One region of the Pseudomaricurvus sp. ABR4_320 genome, then DNA from elsewhere that is predicted to be linked to it. Evidence: predicted binding sites of a transcription regulator. Region 1 holds the regulator's gene; the other holds the start of a gene.
The links. Region 1 encodes FNR, which switches genes on or off when oxygen is low (the NO sensors DNR and NnrR bind a similar motif). Its sites were predicted from a motif close to TTGATNNNNATCAA; they were not measured.
Positions count from the first base shown of each region.

Region 2: ACXAFR_RS24775 (Hsp20/alpha crystallin family protein) is a predicted target of FNR. The motif match lies at 2,437-2,450, and genes of this name have one in related genera.

Region 1 covers NZ_JBSWVF010000004.1:136,142-144,130, reverse strand. Annotated here, with positions in the region: gene ACXAFR_RS09685 (DUF3014 domain-containing protein) at 1-355, opposite strand, end outside; gene ACXAFR_RS09680 (alpha/beta fold hydrolase) at 446-1,384, opposite strand; gene ACXAFR_RS09675 (hypothetical protein) at 1,569-2,786, shown strand; gene fnr (fumarate/nitrate reduction transcriptional regulator Fnr) at 2,823-3,593, shown strand; gene ACXAFR_RS09665 (OmpW/AlkL family protein) at 3,695-4,402, opposite strand; gene ACXAFR_RS09660 (DUF4202 domain-containing protein) at 4,581-5,168, shown strand; gene ACXAFR_RS09655 (hypothetical protein) at 5,276-5,569, opposite strand; gene trhO (oxygen-dependent tRNA uridine(34) hydroxylase TrhO) at 5,783-6,721, opposite strand; gene ACXAFR_RS09645 (BolA family protein) at 6,830-7,147, opposite strand; gene ACXAFR_RS09640 (hypothetical protein) at 7,456-7,677, shown strand; gene ACXAFR_RS09635 (VacB/RNase II family 3'-5' exoribonuclease) at 7,869-7,989, shown strand, end outside.
Region 2 covers NZ_JBSWVF010000023.1:3,883-11,871, reverse strand. Annotated here, with positions in the region: gene ACXAFR_RS24785 (sensor domain-containing protein) at 1-385, opposite strand, end outside; gene ettA (energy-dependent translational throttle protein EttA) at 689-2,353, shown strand; gene ACXAFR_RS24775 (Hsp20/alpha crystallin family protein) at 2,524-2,949, shown strand; gene ACXAFR_RS24770 (TraR/DksA family transcriptional regulator) at 3,010-3,333, shown strand; gene folB (dihydroneopterin aldolase) at 3,386-3,742, opposite strand; gene tsaD (tRNA (adenosine(37)-N6)-threonylcarbamoyltransferase complex transferase subunit TsaD) at 3,782-4,810, opposite strand; gene rpsU (30S ribosomal protein S21) at 5,124-5,339, shown strand; gene ACXAFR_RS24750 (GatB/YqeY domain-containing protein) at 5,472-5,924, shown strand; gene dnaG (DNA primase) at 6,065-7,989, shown strand, end outside.

The DNA.
Region 1 (7,989 bases):
ACAGCCATTGGGTTAATTGCGGCGATAGCTTGGCGACAGTGGACACGACGAGAGCATCGCTGTCGTTTAACGACTCCGGCGTATCAATTGCCGGCTTCTGCGGCTCAACAATTGGCTCAGGATCAGGCTCGGGTGTTGATTCCGGGGTTGCCACCTCCGGTTCCGGCGCGACGGTTTCCGGCTCTTCTTCAACATCGGGTATTGGTGCTGGAGCGGGCTCTGGCACTGTTTCCGACTGATAGTCGGTTTCGGGCGGCAATGAGACTGTTGGCTCATTGGATGACAATGAGCAGTAGGCAAGAATTGCGGCAACCACAATAATCACGCAAATAATGGCATAGGTCTTAAAGTTCATAGGGGGTACATATCACCTGCGGGCAATTTCTTCTCTTAGATTAACCGTTTCGATAAAGGGTCTGACAACATCGTTACGGAATAATTACGCTTATAAACCGCTTACGGATGGATCCGTAGGCGTCACCTGACGGAAGAGGCTCACCATGGAAGCAACCAGCTCCGGCACCGCTTCCTCAGGCAGATTGTGCCCCATTCCTGGCACAATCTGTAAGGTAGCGGCGGGAATCAGTTGTGCCGTATGCTCTCCATGAGCAGGCGGCAAAAGCCCGTCCTCTGCACCGTGAAGCACCAGTGTCGGGGCCTGGATTTTACGAAGTTCAGCCGAGCGGTCACCAGAGGCCAAAAAAGCCAGCATCTGACGAGGCACGCCTTCGGGATAAAAACCTCGGTCGTGCATAGCGGAGGGGTCTTCATCATCTGCAAATGCAGCAGCTTCCAGGTTTTTGCGCGCCTCGGGGGTGGGTTCGGGCAGATCTTCTGCGCCACTGGTTGACATAACCGAGACCAGACTCAGCGTCTTGTTGGGATATTGAACAGCGAAGACCTGGGCAATGACACCGCCGAGAGACGCGCCAACGATATGGGCTTTTTCGACACCGATGGCGTCGAGCAAACCGGCTGCATCGGCCGCCATATCCTGAACGGAATAGGGATTATCAACGGAAAACCCCATTGCGTTCTTTAATAATTGCCAGCGCAACCATGGGTCACCCATAGCATCCATTCGCTGGGAATCACCCACATCTCTATTGTCCATTAAGATGACCCGATAACCTGCGTTCGCGAGCCCCCGAGGTAGCTCGTCACCCCATAATTTATGGGAGCTACCGAGCCCCATGATCATCAACACAGCCGGCCCATCTGAAGCACCAATCTCTGTATAGGCCAAGCTGACACCGTTGGCCTTGACCTTCGCCATGTCGCCGTCTTCCGCGGAACATACCGATGCTGCCAACAGCCAAAGTCCCAAAACCCAGCCGGTGAAAAGCCGCCCCCCCAAAACACGCCCTGTCAGGTCTTTTCTCATCCGCTCACACAATCCTCTACTGATTGGTCAAGTCATCATCAGATCTCTCCATCGAGATGACCCGCTGACGCATTTCTATCAGTCACTATATCTGGCCCCATTGACCTGTATCAACAGCGCAATTGCACACAGGGTTAGACTCGATTCACTTATTTTCCTCACGCTGCCTACAAAGAACGTCGTAATGGAACTTATAAGAAATTGCCACCAATCCAATACGCAAGCTCCCGGACATTACTGTGGTGTTGTGACGCCTCTGTGCGCGTTGTTGAATTCACAAACGGCGGAACACTCTGGCGCCCTGGCATCGTCACAGAACAGCGCCATGGGCGTGATGCTCTCACTCCAGTGCAGTGATTGGCGGGGCTATTCCTCCGCTGAGATAACCAGCGCCCTTGCACGAGAGATGCACATCCGCAGTACCAAACCGGTAGACGATCTGCAAAACGTTAAGATCCCTTGGATTCTATGGGATATTCCTCAGGATTGCCTGGAAGACGCAGACATCACCCAACTGATGTGGCAACTTGGACGCAGACTCCCATTGGCCAGCCCGCCGGACGTGGATTTTCAATTCAGCTGCAGCCTAGAGACATTAAACGCGGACCGCTTGGCCTTGTTTCGCGGCCTGGGTTTTAATCACCTACGCCTGCAGTTACCCAGCAGCATCTACAGCAACAAACTCATCGATCGCAGTTTGGCTATGATTGCGGATTTTCGTTTTGACAGCTGGTCCCTACTCTCCTGGCAGCCATCGCCAGATATCCATAGACTTTTACCGAAACTAGAGGACTCTCGTGCGGGACTACCAACAGCGATCCATTGGCGTTGTTTGCCACATACAAACGCCGGCCGCGAACTCTTTGACACATTGTTAAAGCTTGCAGAAGACTACCAATATCTGTTGTTGGGCAACGATTGGCTAGTAAAATCGAAAAGCCGAACCGCCAACGCCTTTCACGAAAAAACGATACAGATGACACCGTTTGGCTACAACGGTTTGGGCGTTAACAGCATTCTGGCGTTTGGCCCGGGCGCCGAGAGTTTTGGACTGCATAACACGTGGCGCAACGCTTCGGTCTTTGCCAATTATCGCGACAGTGAGATTCCCAACCAGCCTTACACACGCCCCTCCCACACCCAACAATTGGCGATGGCGCGTGAATTAATGTGTTTTCATAAACTGGAGATTCCCCCTTATGGCACGGCTTTGGCAAAGTTACTAACCGCATGGCAATCTCAGACTTTGGTCGATAACACGCCGCTCTACAGCGAGCACGACAATCAGATTAAGCTTACGCAACAAGGCATTTTTTTATTGAGTGACCTGCTAAAGCCCATCTTATACCCCCAAACAGGGGACATTTTCTCTTTACCCGCTGTAGCCGGTATAGCAGAATAGTAATTGTCTTTAGCCTTTTTATTTGAAATCGATGGTATGACCTCCCGTATTGCGAGTGACTCTTCAGCCAATGGTGTCGGCAGCCGGTGCCATCACAATCCAACTGTATCCTGTGGTGACTGTCGCCTGAACGCGATTTGCCTCCCCATCAGTCTCCATGTTGACGATATCGATCGACTCGATCAGATCATTCAGCGTGGACGTCCTCTGCAGAAAGGAGAGCATTTGTATCGAGCCAACCAGCCATTTCAATCCGTCTACGCAGTGAGATCCGGAACCATCAAAACGGTCAGCGTCACTAACGATGGCCAAGAGCAGGTAACGGGGTTTTTTCTGCCTGGTGAAGTGGTGGGCATGGATGGTATCGCTACCAATCGCTACTCCAATTCTGCGGTCGCCTTAGAAACCTCGGCGATTTGCGAAATCCCCTTTTCTCGCCTGGAAGATTTGAGTCTGCAGCTACCCAACTTGCAGCGACATTTTTTTCAGCTCATGAGTAAGGAAATCAAATCTGACCAGCAGTTGATTACGCTACTGAGTAAGAACAGCGCAGAAGAGCGGGTAGCGTCATTATTGTTGAGTATTTCGACACGCAACCACAACCGACATTTATCAGCAACGTCGTTTCGACTGCCAATGTCTCGTGCGGATATTGGAAATTATCTGGGCTTAACAATAGAAACTGTCAGCCGCGTATTTAGCCGTTTTCAGAAAAATGGCATTTTAAGTGTCGACAAAAAGGAAATCGGTATCACAGACATGGCGGCCTTAAAACAAATCGCCAATGTCGAAGATCCCTGCACTTAGCGTCTTTTTATTATCTTATCATCGGCATTAAGTGGTCACGCTATTACGGATCACCTAATGCCTTACAGAGAGCCTGCCACGAGCAGGCTAACTGATTTCTCTTAGAACTTGTAGCCGACGGACAATGTGTAGACAAATGGATCTACATCAACGTCGGCCTTTATTTTACTACCGCCATCAAAAGAGATTTCGGCCTCAGTGCTGATATCAATCCAGCGTACTGACGCATTAACCAACCACTTTTCATCCAGCAGCCAATCAACCCCGGCCTGCAGAGCAATACCAAACGAGTCTTCCAACTCGATATCACCGCCCGTTAAACCTAAGCCGGCCAAAGCTCCTGCAGCGCTGTTATCCAAATTTTCTTCATAAATAAAGGTATAGTTCAAACCGACGCCAACGTAGGGTTGAAAACCACCCATATCATTTAGGTGGTACACCGCGCTTACCGTCGGTGGCAAATGGGTAAAATCTGCAATGTCACCAACGCCGGCCAACCCACCATTAAGAACGGCAGTGTGCTTAAACGGTGTTGCAGCCAGCACTTCTACGCCAAGATTGGGTGTCAGGAAGTATTCCAATGTCAGCCCCAGTTGGGTATCGCTGTCCAAACCAATCGTTGTTGGTGCCCCTCCTATAGTCACTGTTGTACCATCAAGCGCAATATTGTCGCTATCTTCACGAGGATCAACGGTTGCAGCACCTACGCGGAGGACAATGTCTCCCGCTTCAAAGCTCATCGCCGGTACCGCCACGCACAGTGCCGACACAGCAGCCACCAGCTTTAACGGGGAAAATAATGATCTCATAGTAAGGCTCTCTCTGTATGAAGTCGTCTCATTGTCGGAGTATAGTAGACAATAGAAATTGCGCAGGATCCTTGATCTGGATTAACGATTTTTCCCCAACCAACCTTCAAGTGTTCGACACCTAGTTGCCAGTTGCGCCAGATCAACAGCATCCTTCCATATAAAACGAGAGACATTTATGACCGACATTAGCCGACTGACACGTCTGTTTTCTTTAATTGATGAAAAAAACAACGAAGACCCAAACCGAATTACGGTAGATCAGGAATCTATACCCGCCGCCTACCTTTACGGCGTTCGCATGACCGAAGTACAGCATGCTTTCGCCCCGGATGCAGATGAGTTGTTACAGATCGCCTGCCGAGCCCAGCACATTCAGCGCTGGCAAATTCCACGCAGCGACTTTCCAATGGACAAAGCCGGATACAAACGCTGGCGAACTCGCCTTGCGCAATTCCACGCTGAGTTAACATCGCAATTGATGCAAACTTGCGATTACACGGAAGAAGAACAACAGAGGGTCAGTGATTTACTGCAAAAGAAAGGCATTAAACGAGATACCGGCACACAGACCTTGGAGGATGTCGCCTGCCTCGTTTTTTTATCACACTATTTTGAGGAATTTGCCGCCAGACACGACGACGAGAAAGTCATCGACATCGTCAAAAAGACTTGGCCTAAGATGTCAGAAGAAGGTCACGCCGTTGCACTTCAATTGACGCTTCCCCCCAATCTGGCAGAACTGGTCGGCAGAGCACTTTCCTGAGGGAAGGTTGCCCCCAAGCATCCCATAGGCAAAACGGCATTGAGTTTAATACCCGCCCACCAACTAGACGCTGAGGCTTAATCCGCTCTAAGGATCGGCATTCACGCTTATTTTTTCAAACGCAGCGTGTTGCGCTTTGGTCTATTTGGAGGAGCTGTATAAGTGGTGGTCGGCTTGCGATTTCCATCCGAGGAGCGGTTACGACTACGAGCCGCTTTGACCATCGCTTCCATGCCCGTTCTTACCAGGCGAACTTTATCGATATTGCTCAGATTGGGAGGGAATTTTCCCGGGTGAACGGCATTTGGATCTTTGGGATCCCCTTCAACCTGAAGTTGAAATCCACAGACATGGGTGGCAGTTCGTTTACTCAGATCAACGGTCCAGGCAGTAAAATCCATTATGATGCATCTACGGTAAAATGACTCGGCGGGTAAATAAGGACTGCTGACACATGACCGGCTCAGCAATACATAAATTTACATTTGTGGAGTTATTAGACCATATAATTTGCGCCAAACGAAGCCCCGGCAACTAATTATTCACGTCAATTTTAAAAGAATTTTCCCCGAAACAAACTAAAGCTTGTAAATGGTCGCTCCGCCTGTCGACGGCTAGCCCTTTGGCTTCTGTCGAGCCGGTGCTGGCGCACCAATATGTTGCGTATTACGGGCTTGAGCCAGTCTTACCTGCTTCTGTCGCTCAGTAAAACGCTGTTTTTGCTCGTCCGACAAGATATCGTGACAACGGGGGCAGCTGACCCCTTCAACGTAATACTCAGACTTTTTATCATCTTCTGAAATCGGAAAGCGGCAGCCGTGACAAAGATCGTAGTCTCCGGGTTGCAGATCATGGTCCACAGTAACACGGTTATCGAAAACAAAGCAGTCACCCTGCCAAAAGCTCTCTGTCGACGGGACTTTTTCCAGATAATTCAGGATGCCGCCTTTTAGATGGTATACCTCGTCAAAACCCTGCTCTTTCAGATAAGCCGTCGATTTTTCGCAACGGATACCGCCGGTACAAAACATGGCGACCTTCTTGTGACGCTCTGGCTGCAGGTTATCGGCGACGTATTGAGGAAACTCCCGAAAGCTCGACGTATTTGGATTGATCGCGCCCTTAAACGTACCTAACTCAACTTCATAGTCATTGCGGGTATCGATGAGCACAACGTCCGGATCGCTGATAAGCGCGTTCCATTCTTCGGGTTCCACATAGGTACCGACCACTTTGCGAGGATCAACGGAATCAACCCCCATCGTGACAATCTCTTTCTTTAACTTGATTTTGGTACGATAAAACGGAGCGACTTCATCAAAAGAAAACTTACAATCCAAATCGGCAAGGCGGGGATCACTGCGCAGATACTCTAATAAGGTATCGATATCCGCCCGACGACCACTGACAGTACCATTTATCCCTTCACGAGCCAGCAGCAGGGTTCCCTTGATGTCATGGTCCAAACAGAACGCCAGCAATGGCTCTCGCAAAGCCTCATAGTCGTTAAGTTCGACAAATTTATAGAGAGCGGCAACCGTTACACCATTCATTGCGTCCACCAGAGAGTCATTTCCGAAAGGGCGCGCATTTTATAGCAGTGTTCAACTTTTGCACAGGTACCGCAGTAGAATCTCGTAAAAGCACATTGCGCGCAACGGCTAACCTGTCGCTTTCGAGCCACCGAGACATTGCGGGGATGCCGGTGCCGACTCACGCTCTTGCCACTCTTGAGGCGTATACGTATGCAATGCCAGGGCATGTACGCCACCACTCATCTCCGCACTCAAACAGCGATAAACAGATTGATGCCGCTGAACCAGGCGCTTATCCGCGAAGGTATCACTGACCAATACCACGCGAAAATGGGACTCTGAGCCAGGCGGGACACTGTGCATATGACTCTCATTGGTAACATCAAGATGAACCGGCTGAAAATCACGGGTTAACTGATCGACGATAGCGTTTTGCACCTTCATATTCCCAACTCCTTAAAATCGATAGGGTATCGCTGTAGCCAATTGAAAGCAGTATCCTCCACCCCAACCTCACTGTCGACCGCTAAGCGCCGTATTGGCACGAATCTCGGCTTTCGCTAGCACGGGGATTTGCAGCTCGGACCTATATATAGACGCCCGACCACAGATCAACGATACGACGCCATAAAAAAGGGATGGCGCGCCAGATACTCTTTCTTGTATTCACGGATTTTTAGGCTAATATTTGAGGCACTCAATACATTATCGTCACCCCGTCATCCATTCGAAACGAGATCCGATACTGTTTTATGACAAGCACTAAGACCTTTATCAATCGACGCAAAGGGACAGATCGCCGCTACGATGAAGACCCCTGCCGCGACCTTCCCATCGATATGTACCACCGCAAGCGTCGTAAGACCACCGAACGCCGCTCGAACCGCACGCTCCTGGAAGACTACTACGCTTTCACATCGGAAGGTGACATTCCGGAAGAAGTGTCCGATGTTGATCCTAATCGCCTCGCTTGAGCGAGGCCCAGCGCCTTTCCTCCCCCTCCGTAGTCGCTGAAATAGAAATTCTCAAAGTGTCTTCGCATTAATTTTGCCCGCCAATGGGCTTTCGCGGATAATAAACCCGATTTGCAGGTCTACCAGACTCTCAATCGGCAAATAATTCTGCTACCATACGCGCCTTTTTCAGCACCTTACCCCCCGACGCTATGCTCAACTCTGACGCCCTCAATCAACTCAGCCAGTTGAAACAAACCATCCGCGCGGAAAAAAACCTCCATCCCGGAACCGTCCGAGGCAGCCAGGCCCGATTTGGCTTTGTCATCCTAG
Region 2 (7,989 bases), on a different contig from region 1:
AAATACAAACAGCACCGCGCATCTCCCCGGAAGGGTCCATCGACGGAATACACTGCACACTCAAGGTGACTCGGAATCCATCGCGGTGATTCATTGCCAGGATTTCTGGCTCGCAGGCATAACCCGTTTTTATTTCAGCTTTTAACTTGTCGAGCTGACGCTGAATAAACTTCTGAACACCGAGAAAGCGCTTGTCATCGGCATATTGAATGGCGTGGTTGTAGAGGCGTTGGAAAACACGATCGCTGTACCCGAGCACAGTTTCAACGGAAGCGCTGACATAATGCATAGTGCCATCCGCACGAACCCCGAGAACCAGGTCGCTGAGTTCAGCGCGAGCCTGCTCCAACAGATAGTTCATCTGTGTTTGGTCCTGTTGCGACACAGCGCCTCCCTCATTCGGCGTCAAGCCGAGAGTTGTTTATTATTGTGATACCCGAAGAATACAAACTTTAGCTTCCCAAGTATAGAAAGATATCTTCACATAGCGCGCTGTTTGCTGCAGATATAGTGAAGAACTCTAAAAACAGCGTTTTGATTTCGTTAATTCCGGGAAGTTTTCCCTGACGTTGCGCAGATTCTGACGGCGGCGACCTGTACCTTCGCCATTGACTCTATCCGGCGATTTTCCGACACTTGCACCCCCGCAGCGCCACCACCCAACTTCACAACGAGGTCTTATCCATCCATGGCACAATATGTCTATTCAATGAACCGAGTCGGTAAAGTCGTCCCGCCCAAACGGGAGATTCTGAAAGACATTTCGCTCTCCTTTTTCCCCGGTGCCAAGATCGGCGTTCTTGGCCTCAACGGTGCCGGCAAATCCACACTGCTGAAAATCATGGCGGGCGTCGACAAAGACTACAACGGCGAAGCCCGGCCAATGCCCGGCATCAAGGTCGGCTACTTACAGCAGGAGCCCCAACTGGACCCAGCCAAAGACGTACGCGGCAACGTGGAAGATGGTGTCCGCGAGGCACTGGATGCTCTGGCCGACTTGGATGCGGTATATGCCGCCTATGCGGAACCCGATGCCGATTTTGACGCATTGGCAAAGAAACAAGGGCAACTGGAAGATATCATTCAAAGCTGGGATGCCCACAACCTAAGCCATAAACTCGAAGCGGCAGCCGACGCTCTGCGACTGCCACCTTGGGATGCCGATGTCACGAAATTATCCGGCGGTGAAAAGCGCCGGGTAGCACTCTGTCGTCTACTCATGTCCCGCCCGGATATGCTACTCCTCGACGAACCCACCAACCACCTGGATGCCGAAAGCGTCTATTGGTTGGAGCGTTTCCTGGTGGATTTTCCTGGCACTGTCGTCGCCATCACACACGATCGCTATTTTCTCGACAATGCCGCGGGCTGGATTTTGGAACTCGACCGAGGCCACGGCATTCCTTACGAGGGTAATTACTCCAGCTGGCTCGAGCAAAAAGAAGCGCGACTGGCGCAGGAACAGCGCTCAGAGGCTTCGCATCAAAAAGCCATCAAAGCAGAATTGGAATGGGTTCGCCAAAACCCTAAAGGTCGCCGCGCGAAAAACAAAGCCCGTCTTGCTCGCTTTGAAGAGATGCAAAGCCAGGAATTCCAAGAGCGCAATGAAACCAACGAGATCTACATTCCACCAGGTCAGCGCTTGGGCGACAAAGTCATTGAATTTGACGGCGTCAGCAAATCCTTCGAGGGTCGCCTGTTGTTCGATAACCTCAGCTTTGCCATCCCCAAAGGCGCAATCGTGGGTATTGTCGGCGGTAACGGTGCAGGTAAATCTACGCTATTTCGAATGATTTCCGGCAATGAACAACCGGACACGGGCAGCATCACCATCGGCGAAACCGTCGACGTGGCATTCGTCGAACAAAGCCGCGCTAACCTGGACGATAAAAAAACCGTATGGGAAGAAATTTCCGGCGGCCAGGATGTTCTGCATATCGGCAATTACGAGATCAATTCCCGCTCTTACGTGGGCCGCTTTAACTTCAAAGGTTCAGACCAGCAAAAACGTGTCGGTGAACTTTCTGGTGGGGAGCGCGGTCGACTGCACCTGGCTAACACGCTGAAGCAAGGTGCCAACGTGCTGCTCCTTGACGAACCGTCCAACGACCTCGATGTAGAAACGCTGCGAGCCCTTGAAGATGCACTGTTAAACTTCCCTGGCTGCGCACTGGTCATCTCCCACGACCGCTGGTTTCTCGATCGGATTGCCACACATATTCTGGCGTATGAAGGCGACAGCGAAGTCGTGTTTTTCGAAGGGAACTACACCGAATATCATGAAGACTTTATCGCCCGCAAAGGCGAGAAAGCACAACCTCATCGTATGAAGTACAAACCACTGAAAAGCTGATTCCCTCCGTTACAAAAGGGCTGGCAATAACCGGCCCTTCCTCTCCCTCCAAGCTTACCGATTTTCCCCAACTCAACAAGCTATTGATCTGGCTCAATACGCCCAGACTCCGCAAGGCAAATACTTATAGCGCTCCTTCAATAAAGCTACCTTTTCAAAAGGAGGGTCTTATGAGTCTTGTTCCCCGCAGTTCTCTGTTTGACTTCGACAGCTTTTTTGACCGGTTTCAAACCCCGGGGCTCGTCAGTGAAAACAGCGGCAACTTTTTTACGCCGCGCGTGGATGTCAGAGAAAAGGATCATCTCTATATCATTACGGCGGAATTGCCCGGCGTAAAAAAGGAAGACATTCACATCAGTCTTGAGAGAGGTGTTTTGACTCTCGAAGCAGAATCCGTCATGGAAGATCGTGAAGAAAAAGATGGACGGGTGTTGCGGCAAGAACGCCGCTATGGACGCTTTACTCGCAGTTTTACACTGGGAGATCGCGTCCAGCAGAGCGACATCAGCGCCAATTTTGACAATGGAATATTGACGTTGACTGCCCCCAAGATCGGGCCTCAAGAGGCCGAAAGCCGTCGCATTGAAATTACATGAGCATGATGTAACCCCACCCCCTGTTGGCGGCCTTAGGGCCGCCTATTTTAGAGCCCGGCTATGAAACATATTGATATTCGTAAAACACTTCTGAAGCGCAAAGCCGAGTTGAACCAACGGTTGATGGCTCTGGAGTTGGATTTACAGAAAAGTTACAGCCGCGACTGGGCCGAACAGGCGCAGGAGCGAGAAAACGATGAAGTTTTGGAAACCCTCGCCAGCAAAACCGCCAGAGAAATTGTAAGCCTGGAGAAAGTGCTGAAAACCTTGGGGGGCGATAAATTCGGCATCTGTCAGCAGTGCCAACAACCAATAGATACGGCAAGGTTATTAGCCTTACCAACTGCCGTAACCTGCATACACTGCGCCGCAAAGGCACACTAGTCCCCCGGTGATTTCGGTCTGAAACAGCGCCACACCCACCAGGCTGCTGGCGCTAGCGAGGCTCGCCCCGCTCGATCATGACGCCGACCGATTGCGTGCCCGGCAAGGCAGTCGGCTTGCTCAATGTCAAACGAACCCAGGGCACACTGAACTCCTCCAGAATGACCTGCGCAATCTCCTCTGCCATTCTCTCAATCAATAAGAACTGATGTTCCGCTGCAAACTCACACAGGCGCTCAGAAATCGCCTGATAGTTCAGGGTCTGGCGAATGTCGTCGGTTTCTGCCGCCTTCGCAATACTGGTGGCCATCTCCAAATCCAACAACAATGTTTGCCGAACCTGGCGCTCCCAGGCATGAATGCCAATGACGGTATCTAGCGCCAACTCACGAATAAAAATAATGTCCATCATAGTCCTGTTATCTCTTTGTCCTTTATTCGCCGGGAGTCAAACACCAGGTAAACTTTCTATATTCCAGCGCGCCTGAGCCTTAACGCTCAAATCTTCGGATTGACCAACCAGCAGCCGCTGACAGCCGGCAAACGCAATCATCGCCCCATTATCGGTACAAAACTCCGGCCGGGCATAAAAAACCTCACCACCTATCTTGCCCAACTTTTCCTGCAAGACCGCTCTTAAACGTCGATTAGCGGCCACCCCGCCTGCCATCACGATAGTCTTTAATCCCGTCTGCTGTAAGGCACGAACACATTTGCGAGCTAAGGTATCGACCACAGCCTCCTCAAAGGCACGCGCAATATCGGCTTTCGTTTGCGGATCGACAATACCCTGCTTGTCCGTGTGCCGGGTTACCGTATTTAAGGTAAACGTCTTTAAACCGCTGAAGCTAAATTCCAAACCCGGACGATCGATCATCGGGCGAGGAAAGGTAAAACGCTCGGGATCCCCCTGTGTTGCCAGTTTCGCCACATTGGGGCCTCCGGGATAATCCAGCCCCAACATTTTCGCCACTTTATCAAATGCCTCACCGGCGGCATCATCCAGGGACTCGCCAAGAATCTGGTAGTCACCAATCGAATTCACCTGCACCAATTGCGTGTGGCCGCCAGAGACCAACAGGGCGACAAAGGGAAACGCCGGTGGGTTTTCCTCAAGCATCGGAGCCAATAGGTGACCCTCCATATGATGCACGCCCACAGCCGGGATCTTCCAGCCATAGGCCAGGGAACGACCAACACAGCCGCCAACCAGCAGCGCACCCAGAAGCCCTGGCCCTGCGGTGTAGGCAATCGCGTCAAGGTCGGTTCCGGACATCTGCGCATCGTCCAAAACCTGCGTGATCAGAGGCAAAATCTTGCGGGCATGATCCCGTGATGCCAGCTCCGGCACGACACCACCGAACGCCTTGTGCAACTCGATCTGACTGTAGAGCCGGTCGGCCAGTAAACCTTGCTCACTGTCGTAGATCGCAACCCCCGTTTCATCACAGGATGTTTCAATACCTAACACTCGCATTTTTTCTGGCCTCCGCGCGCCATCGCCGGTTAAACTTGGGACACCGGCCCCGAGAAAGGCCGCTATCATAAGCAGACAGCCCTTCAGAACCAACTCATATACGGCTTTGGGCTTGCGAACGCAGAAATCCTTGCATCCCCGTCACCATCTGTATAAAATTTGCGCCCTTTAGATTAGGGCTGTTGTCAGATCTGTGCGGCCTGAACGGTATTTCGGGTAGCTGACGCCGCGAGAGTCACCTCTTACGAGCGGGTTTACACAATCATCCGCCCGAATCTTCATAAATTACATTGAGTTAGTTACAGGAAACCGAATGCCTTCTGTAAAGATCAAAGAAAACGAGCCATTTGATATTGCTTTGCGCCGCTTCAAGCGCTCCTGCGAAAAAGCCGGTGTTCTGGCTGAAGTTCGTCGTCGCGAGTTCTACGAGAAGCCAACCACTGTTCGCAAGCGCGCTGCCGCAGCTGCTGTTAAGCGTCACGCCAAAAAGGTTCAGCGCGAATCTCGCAAGTTCCAGCGCCTCTACTGATCTTTGCCAGCGCTGTTTAGCAACTCTGCAAAAAAATACAGCGCCCATTGAATCACCCCTTAAGTCGACGCTCTGTCGACTTAATGCTGAAATCTCACCTTCGATGACTGTGCTAATGCACCGGAGCTTTCTGTGTCTACAGAAATCAAAGACCGTATAAAATCAGCAACCAAAGATGCCATGCGCGCGAAAGAAAAAGAGCGCCTGACAACACTGCGGTTGATTCAAGCTGAAATTAAACGCATTGAAGTCGACGAACGCATCGATGTCGACGATCAGCGCCTGCTGGCTGTCTTGGATAAAATGTGCAAGCAGCGCAGAGATTCCATCACCCAGTTCGAAGACGCTGGCCGCGATGAACTGGCCGCCAAAGAGCGCCAGGAAATGCTGGTCATTGAAGAGTTTTTGCCCCAGGCGTTGAGCGAAGACGAAATCACCACCATTGTCGCGGATGCCATTAGCTCCAGCGGCGCCAGCGCACCTGGAGACATGGGCAAGGTCATGGCTATAATCAAGCCACAAGTACAGGGCCGCGCCGACATGGGTGCGATCAGCAAGATGGTCAAGGCGCAACTGACAGCCTAATCTGCCAGCCCCTCGGCCAGAAGCCGCCCCCACTCGCACCTGGATCCTACGAGCAGGCACCGACCTCGATTGCGGTCGACCTGCTTGACCACTGACATATTTGCTACTGACGGACACTGCGCCCGACGGACCCGTGGACAATGGCTGGCCTCATCCCACAATCCTTTATCGATGACCTTTTGGCAAGACTCGACATTGTCGAAGTCGTCGACTCACGGGTAAAACTCAAACGAGCCGGTAAAAACTACAGCGCCTGCTGTCCGTTTCACGACGAAAAAACCCCTTCGTTTACCGTCAGCCCCGACAAACAGTTTTATTATTGCTTTGGCTGCGGCGCCAGCGGCACGGCGCTCAATTTCGTCCTTGAATATGACCGTGTCGACTTTCCGACCGCGATTGAACAACTGGCCGCCACCGTTGGCCTAACCGTCCCAAAAGAGCAAAACGAACGCGAAAGCCAGCGCGCCAAAGAACTGAAGGAGCTTTTTCAATTAATGGAAAAGGCACGGCAGTTCTATGTCGACCAACTTCGACAGAACGACAAGCGCATGGAGTGCGTCAACTATCTGCGCCAACGAGGACTAGACGGCCGCATCGCCAAAGATTTCTCCCTCGGCTTTGCACCGCCCGGCTGGAACAACCTGCTCGACACACTCGGCGCAGAAAAATCCCCCGCGCAACGCCTGAAAACAGCGGGAATGGTGGTGGAAAACCCCGACAAGGGCACCTCCTACGACCGCTTCCGCCATCGGGTCATGTTCCCGATTCGCGATACCCGCGGCCGGGTTATCGGTTTTGGTGGCCGCGTGCTCGACGACTCCAAACCCAAATACCTGAATTCGCCCGAGACCCCGATTTTCCACAAGGGCCGAGAGCTCTACGGACTCTACGAAGTCCTACAAGATTTACGTCAACCGACAAGACTCCTGGTGGTTGAAGGCTATATGGATGTGGTCGCCCTGGCCCAGTTTGGCATCCGCTACGCTGTCGCCACACTGGGTACCGCTTGCACGCCAGAGCATTTGCAATTGGCCTTTCGCCACACTCAGGAAGTCATTTTTTGTTTTGACGGCGACAAAGCTGGGCGCAATGCGGCGCTGAGAGCGTTGGAATCCGCACTGCCAGCGATGGAAGATGGCCGCCAAGTAAAATTTTTATTCTTGCCAGAGGGCGAAGACCCGGACACCTTGATTCGGCAAGTGGGCGCCACCAAATTTAACCACATGCTGGATCTGGCTCTGCCCTTAGAAGAGTTTATCTTCGACGCCTCCTCAGAAGGCATCGACCTTCGCACTATGGAAGGCCGCGCTCGCTTCAGCAAAAAAGTCGCACCGCTCCTACACCGATTGCCCAAGGGCATATTTCGGGAGTTGATGTACGACAATCTGGCCAAGCGCACGGATGTTCCCCGCGAAACTCTGCAGGAACTGATCGACAGCGAGCCAGAACCGACGCCACCAGCACCGAGATTAACCACACAGCCTCAAGCATCGACATCGCGCAGCGAGCGGGACGTCCCACCGCCACCGCCGCAGGAAATGCCAGAGCCTGGAGAGGGTCCACAGTACCTGGACGCCCCTCCGCCCTACGACGAAGCACCACTGGAAGACGTGTCCTGGGACGACGACATGGCGGCCTACTACGATGATATGCCGCCGTCAGGTCATCCCCCTGAAATCGCAGGCCAAGCGCAGGAGATTGCCTACCAACCCCGACAGACAGCGATCAAGATGCCCGCCAGCCAATTGATCATTGCGCTGTTACTGCAGCACCCGGAATTGGCAGAATCGACCCCGGAACTGCCGGAAATCGAAGCCAGCCAACATCCGGATCTACAGCTATTCGTGACGTTACTGCAGCTTCTGAAAGATCGCCCCGGCTATACACTGTCAAAAATTCTGGGCTTTTGGCGCGCCCGCTATGGCTCGGAGTCCACCGAAAAGCTCGCCAACTTGGCCGCATCAGATCTGCTGCACAACAGCCGCTTACACCCCGACTGTGACATGGCTGGGGAATACCATAACTGCTTACAACGTCTGGAAAAGCAAATGATCGACCAACGCAA